2 regions of the Streptomyces sp. NPDC053755 genome follow, and region 1 is predicted to be linked to the other one. Evidence: predicted binding sites of a transcription regulator. Region 1 holds the regulator's gene; the other holds the start of a gene.
The links. Region 1 encodes HrcA, which represses chaperone genes, less so after heat shock. Its sites were predicted from a motif close to TTNGCACTCNGNNNNNCNGAGTGCNAA; they were not measured.
Positions count from the first base shown of each region.

Region 1 (3,410 bases):
TGGGCCGCGACCTCTTCCGGTTGCGTCCTAGCGCCCGTTGAACGCGTCCTTCAGGCGCGAGAACAGCCCCTGCTGCCCCGGCTGGAACTGCCCGGTCGGGCGCTCCTCGCCCCGCAGCTTGGCCAGTTCGCGCAGCAGGCGCTCCTGCTCCGGGTCCAGCTTCGACGGCGTCATGACCTCGACGTGCACGATCAGATCGCCGCGCCCGCCGCCGCGCAGGTGCGTGATGCCGCGCCCGTGCAGCGGGATCGACTGCCCGGACTGCGTTCCGGGACGGATGTCGACCTCCTCGACGCCGTCGAGGGTCTGCAGCGGCACCTTCGTGCCGAGCGCGCCCGCCGTCATCGGGATCGTGACCGTGCAGTGCAGGTCGTCACCGCGCCGCTGGAAGGTCTCGTGCGGGACCTCGTGGATCTCGACGTACAGGTCACCGGCCGGGCCGCCGCCGGGGCCGACCTCGCCCTCGCCGGCCAGCTGGATGCGGGTGCCGTTGTCGACACCGGCCGGGATCTTCACGGTCAGCGTGCGACGCGAGCGGACCCGCCCGTCGCCCGCGCACTCCGGGCACGGCGTCGGGACGACCGTCCCGAAGCCCTGGCACTGGGGGCACGGCCGCGAGGTCATGACCTGGCCCAGGAAGGAACGGGTCACCTGGGACACCTCACCGCGGCCGCGGCACATGTCACAGGTCTGCGCGGAGGTGCCGGGCGCGGCACCCTCGCCGGAGCAGGTCGTGCAGACGACCGCCGTGTCGACCTGGATGTCCTTGGTCGTACCGAAGGCGGCCTCGTTGAGGTCGATCTCCAGACGGATCATGGCGTCCTGGCCGCGGCGGGTGCGCGAGCGCGGTCCGCGCTGCGACGCCGTGCCGAAGAACGCGTCCATGATGTCGGAGAAGTTCCCGAAGCCGCCCTGGCCGAAGCCGCCGGCTCCGCCGCCACCGCCCGACGCGGACAGCGGGTCGCCGCCGAGGTCGTAGACCTGCTTCTTCTGCGGGTCCGACAACACCTCGTAGGCGGCGTTGATCTCCTTGAAGCGCTCCTGCGTCTTCGGATCGGGATTGACATCCGGGTGCAGCTCGCGGGCGAGCCGACGGAATGCCTTCTTGATCTCGTCCTGGGACGCGTCGCGGCGCACGCCGAGTACGGCGTAGTAGTCCGTGGCCACTTACGACTCCGCCAGGATCTGTCCGACGTAACGTGCCACTGCGCGTACCGCTCCCATCGTTCCGGGGTAGTCCATGCGGGTCGGTCCGACCACGCCGAGTTTGGCGACTGCCTCGTCGCCCGAACCGTAGCCGACCGCGACGACGGACGTGGAGGTGAGCCCCTCGTGGGCGTTCTCGTGCCCGATCCGTACGGTCATGCCCGAGTCCTTGGCCTCGCCGAGCAGCTTGAGGAGCACGACCTGCTCCTCGAGTGCTTCCAGCACCGGCCTGATCGTCAGGGGGAAGTCGTGCCCGAAGCGGGTGAGATTGGCGGTGCCGCCGATCATCAGCCGTTCCTCGTGCTCTTCCACCAGGGTTTCCAGCAGGGTCGCGAGCACCGTCGAGACCGTGCCCCGGTCCTCCGTCTCCTCGAAGGACTCCGGGAGATCCTGCACCAGCTGCGGCACGTCCGCGAAACGGCGGCCGACGACCCGGCTGTTGAGCCGGGCCCGCAGATCCGCCAGCGAGGTCTCCCCGAACGGCGCCGGGCAGTCGATCACCCGCTGCTCGACCCGGCCGGTGTCCGTGATCAGGACCAGCATCAGGCGGGCGGGAGCCAGCGACAGCAGCTCCACGTGCCGGACGGTCGAACGGGTCAGCGACGGGTACTGCACGACGGCGACCTGGCGGGTCAGCTGCGCGAGCAGGCGGACCGTGCGGCCCACGACGTCGTCGAGGTCCACGGCGCCGTCGAGGAAGTTGTGGATGGCGCGCCGCTCCGGCGTCGACAGCGGCTTGACGCCGGCCAGCCGGTCGACGAAGAGGCGGTAGCCCTTGTCGGTGGGGATGCGGCCGGCGCTGGTGTGGGGCTGGGCGATGTAGCCCTCGTCCTCCAGGACGGCCATGTCGTTGCGCACCGTGGCGGGTGACACGCCGAGCTTGTGGCGCTCCGTGAGCGCCTTGGAGCCCACCGGCTCCTCCGTCCCGACATAGTCCTGGACGATGGCGCGCAGCACCTCGAGTCTGCGTTCGCTGAGCATGTCGCACACCTCCAGCTGTCGATCCGGTTGCTCCGTGTTTGGCACTCGCCCTGTTCGAGTGCCAGGAAACCCCCGGCAAGTGTACGGCGGCGGGCGTCACTCCTGGCAAGGAGGCCGTGCCCGAGCCGCCTTGTGGCCGCCGCGTGGTCGTGCCGTGGCCGTCCTGTGGTCCCGCCGTGGCCGGTCCGTGTCCGCGCTGTGGCCGCCACCCGGCCGCCCCGTGGCTCCGTCGTAGCGGATAGCGTCGCCGTATGGACGTCGGTTGGGAAGAGTTCGGCTGGGAACGGCTCGCGGACGGGGTGGGGCGGCGGCGGCTGCCCGGCTGGGACGCCACGGTGGGTCTGGTGCTCGGCGAGAGGTCGGTCCTCTTGTATGACACGGGTTCCACGCTCCGGGAGGGCGGGGAGCTGCGATGCCAGGTGGAGAGCATGACCGGCCGCAAGGTGACGCACATCGCACTGAGCCACCCGCACTTCGATCATGTCTTCGGCACCGCGGCGTTCTCCGGGGCGGAGGTCTTCGGGGCGGTGGGCGTCGACGACCTCCTGCGGCGGGAACGGCAGGCGCTGCGGGCGGACGCGGTGCACCACGGGGTCGACGAGGCCGCGGCGACGGAGGCGGCCGACACCCTGGTGGCGCCGCGCCACACGGTGTCCGGGGAGTGGACGCTGGACCTGGGCGGCCGCCAGGTGCTGCTGGCCAACGTGGGTCCGGGTCACTCGGGGCACGACCTGGTGCTCCTCGTCCCCGGCGCCCCGGAGATCGTGTTCTGCGGCGACCTGGTGGAGGAGTCCGGCGAGCCGCAGGCCGGCCCGGACGCCATCGGTTCGCAGTGGCCGGCGGCGCTCGACCGGCTGCTGCGGCTGGGCGGGGAGGACGCGGTGTACGTGCCGGGGCACGGGGCGGTCGTGGACGCGGCGTTCGTGCGGACGCAGCGCGATGAGCTGGCACGGCGGTTCGGAGTGTCATAACGTCGCGCGAATGCGGAGCTACAACCCCGATCTCACGCCCCCGTGGAAGAAGCCGGCCCCCGTACCGGAGGTGCCGGCGGACGTCGACCTCGTCGTGGAGGAGGTGTCGACGGGCTTCTGCGGGGCGGTGATCCGCTGCGAGGCGGGCACGGTGACCCTGGAGGACCGCTTCGGCAAGCACCGGGTCTTCCCGATGGAACCGCGCGGCTTCCTCCTCGAGGGGCGCGTGGTCACCCTCGTACGGCCCGCCGC
Region 1 covers NZ_JBFASK010000025.1:58,964-62,373, forward strand. Annotated here, with positions in the region: gene dnaJ (molecular chaperone DnaJ) at 28-1,167, opposite strand; gene hrcA (heat-inducible transcriptional repressor HrcA) at 1,168-2,187, opposite strand; gene AB0K65_RS23030 (MBL fold metallo-hydrolase) at 2,439-3,158, shown strand; gene AB0K65_RS23035 (DUF3097 domain-containing protein) at 3,169-3,410, shown strand, end outside.

Region 2 (3,410 bases), on a different contig from region 1:
ACGAGCAGGTCGTCGAGGCGATCAAGCTCCTCGCCCGGACCGAGGGCATCTTCGCCGAGACGGCGGGCGGTGTCACCGTCGGCGTGACGAAGAAGCTCGTCGAGGCCGGTCTCCTCGACCCGAGCCTGACCACCGTCGTGCTGAACACCGGCGACGGCCTGAAGACCCTGGACGCGGTGGCCGAGACCTCGCAGGCGACCGCCACCATCCGCCCGAGCCTGGACGCGTTCCGCGACGCCGGCCTGGCCCACTGACCACCCCCGTCACGGAAGGCAGCACCACCATGAGCGTCAAGGTCCGCATCCCCACCATCCTCCGTACGTACACGGGCGGGCAGGCCGAGGTCCCGGCGGAGGGCGCGACCCTCTCCGAGGTCATCGCCGACCTGGAGAAGAACCACACGGGCATCGCCGCCCGCGTCCTGGACGACCAGGGCAAGCTGCGCCGCTTCGTCAACGTCTACGTCAACGACGACGACGTCCGCTTCGAGCAGGGTCTGGAGACGGCGACGCCGGACGGTGCGGGCGTCTCGATCATCCCGGCCGTCGCCGGCGGCTGCTGAGCCTCCGCATTACCCGCCGTAACCGAATTGCCCCCTCCGCTCGGGAAGCGGAGGGGGCAATTCTGCATGGTTGAGCGCGGTAGAGTTGGGGAAGCCCCCTCCGCTGCCCGTGCCAGACGCATATGAGAATGCGCCCGCACCCGACAAGATGCAGCCAATGTGTTCGAGTGTTGTGTACCTTCTGCGCACTTTGACGGGCCCGACTTGCCCCGGAAATCAGTGAATTCTCCTGAATTCTCCTTTCCGGCGTGCCCAGAATTCTCGCCCGATTGACCTGTTGCAGAGGGCAGTTGGGCAGATACATTCAGCCGCGGTCGACGCGTTCCGGCGCAGGGTCTGACCCGGGTCCGCGAAGTGCGGTCCCGCGCAAGGGCCAGTAATAGGGGAGTTAGGCATGGCTCAGGGCACCGTCAAGTGGTTCAACGCGGAGAAGGGCTACGGCTTCATCGCGGTCGACGGTGGTGCGGATGTTTTCGTCCACTACAGCGCGATCCAGATGGACGGTTACCGCACCCTTGAAGAAGGTCAGCGAGTCGAGTTCGAGATCTCGCAGGGCCAGAAGGGTCCGCAGGCGGACATGGTCAAGCTCGCCGTCTGAGCACGGCGCGAATCGGCCACCACGTACGCACTCACGCCGAGGGGTCCGCATCCCGACCAGGATGCGGACCCCTCGTGCGTGCCCCGACGCCTTCGCCCGCCCGCGTCCACGCCGCCGGGCGTCCCGGGGCGCCCCGTTCCTCCGCTTCCGGTCGCCGCGGGAGCTCCCGACGCCTTCGCCCGCCCGCGTCCCGGCCGCCGGGAGCCCCGGACGCGTTCGCCCGTCGGGTTCCGATCACCGAGAGGCGCTTGCACTCGCATGGGCCGAGTGCTAATCATTGGCGTTAGCACTCTGAAGGTGAGAGTGCTTACGAGGATCGGGCAGACGAGGCCCGTGGCCAGGTGGGGCAAGGAACCACCGAAGCCGCAGGCCGTCCGTCGCGGGCGTCGGCGCGGTCCTGGAGCGTTATCCACCCCATGTCCGGGAGGACCACTTCACATGGCCAAGATCATCGCGTTCGACGAGGAGGCACGGCGCGGTCTCGAGCGCGGGATGAACCAGCTCGCCGACGCCGTCAAGGTCACCCTTGGCCCCAAGGGCCGGAACGTCGTCCTCGAGAAGAAGTGGGGCGCCCCCACGATCACCAACGATGGTGTGTCCATCGCCAAGGAGATCGAGCTCGAGGACCCGTACGAGAAGATCGGCGCCGAGCTGGTCAAGGAAGTCGCCAAGAAGACGGACGACGTCGCCGGTGACGGTACGACCACCGCGACCGTCCTCGCCCAGGCGCTCGTCCGCGAGGGCCTGCGCAACGTGGCGGCCGGCGCCAACCCCATGGCTCTGAAGCGCGGCATCGAGAAGGCCGTCGAGGCCGTCTCCGGCGCCCTGCTGGAGCAGGCGAAGGATGTCGAGACCAAGGAGCAGATCGCTTCCACGGCCTCCATCTCCGCCGCCGACACCCAGATCGGCGAGCTCATCGCCGAGGCCATGGACAAGGTCGGCAAGGAAGGCGTCATCACCGTCGAGGAGTCCCAGACCTTCGGTCTGGAGCTGGAGCTCACCGAGGGTATGCGCTTCGACAAGGGCTACATCTCGGCGTACTTCGCCACCGACATGGAGCGTATGGAGGCGTCCCTGGACGACCCGTACATCCTGATCGTCAACTCCAAGATCTCCTCCGTGAAGGACCTGCTCCCGCTCCTGGAGAAGGTCATGCAGTCGGGCAAGCCGCTGCTGATCATCGCCGAGGACGTCGAGGGCGAGGCCCTGTCCACGCTGGTCGTCAACAAGATCCGCGGCACCTTCAAGTCCGTCGCCGTCAAGGCCCCGGGCTTCGGCGACCGCCGCAAGGCCATGCTGAACGACATCGCCATCCTCACGGGCGGCACGGTCATCTCCGAGGAGGTCGGCCTCAAGCTCGAGAACGCGGGCCTCGACCTGCTGGGCCGCGCCCGCAAGGTCGTCATCACCAAGGACGAGACCACGATCGTCGACGGTTCGGGCGAGAGCGACCAGGTCGCCGGTCGCGTCAACCAGATCCGCGCCGAGATCGAGAACTCCGACTCGGACTACGACCGTGAGAAGCTCCAGGAGCGCCTCGCGAAGCTGGCCGGCGGCGTGGCCGTCATCAAGGCCGGTGCCGCGACCGAGGTCGAGCTCAAGGAGCGCAAGCACCGCATCGAGGACGCCGTTCGCAACGCGAAGGCGGCCGTCGAGGAGGGCATCGTCGCCGGTGGTGGCGTGGCCCTGCTCCAGGCCTCCTCGGTCTTCGAGAAGCTCGAGGGCGACCTCACGGGCGACGAGGCCACGGGTGCCGCGATCGTGAAGCTGGCCCTCGAGGCCCCGCTGAAGCAGATCGCCGTCAACGCCGGTCTCGAGGGTGGCGTCGTGGCGGAGAAGGTCCGCAACCTGCCCGTCGGCCACGGCCTCAACGCCGCGACCAACGAGTACGTCGACCTCATCGCCGAGGGCATCATCGACCCGGCGAAGGTGACGCGCTCCGCGCTGCAGAACGCGGCCTCCATCGCCGCGCTGTTCCTGACCACCGAGGCCGTCATCGCCGACAAGCCGGAGAAGGCCTCCGCGGCCGCTCCGGGCGGCATGCCGGGCGGTGACATGGACTTCTGATCCTCTGGGATCGGCTGTTCACCGAGGGCGGTACCCCAGGCGGGGTGCCGCCCTCGGGCGTGGAGGGCGGCACCCGAGCCGGGGTGCCGCCCTCAGGCGTTCGGGGTGATGCTGGGTCGAGGACCCCTCACGGCGGGAGCGGACCATGATCACGTTGCTGACGACCCCGACGGACCGCGAGCT
Region 2 covers NZ_JBFASK010000022.1:115,686-119,095, forward strand. Annotated here, with positions in the region: gene thrC (threonine synthase) at 1-254, shown strand, start outside; gene AB0K65_RS21640 (MoaD/ThiS family protein) at 284-562, shown strand; gene AB0K65_RS21645 (cold-shock protein) at 957-1,160, shown strand; gene groL (chaperonin GroEL) at 1,599-3,227, shown strand; gene AB0K65_RS21655 (SRPBCC family protein) at 3,373-3,410, shown strand, end outside.
Region 2: groL (chaperonin GroEL) is a predicted target of HrcA. The motif match lies at 1,408-1,434, and genes of this name have one in related genera.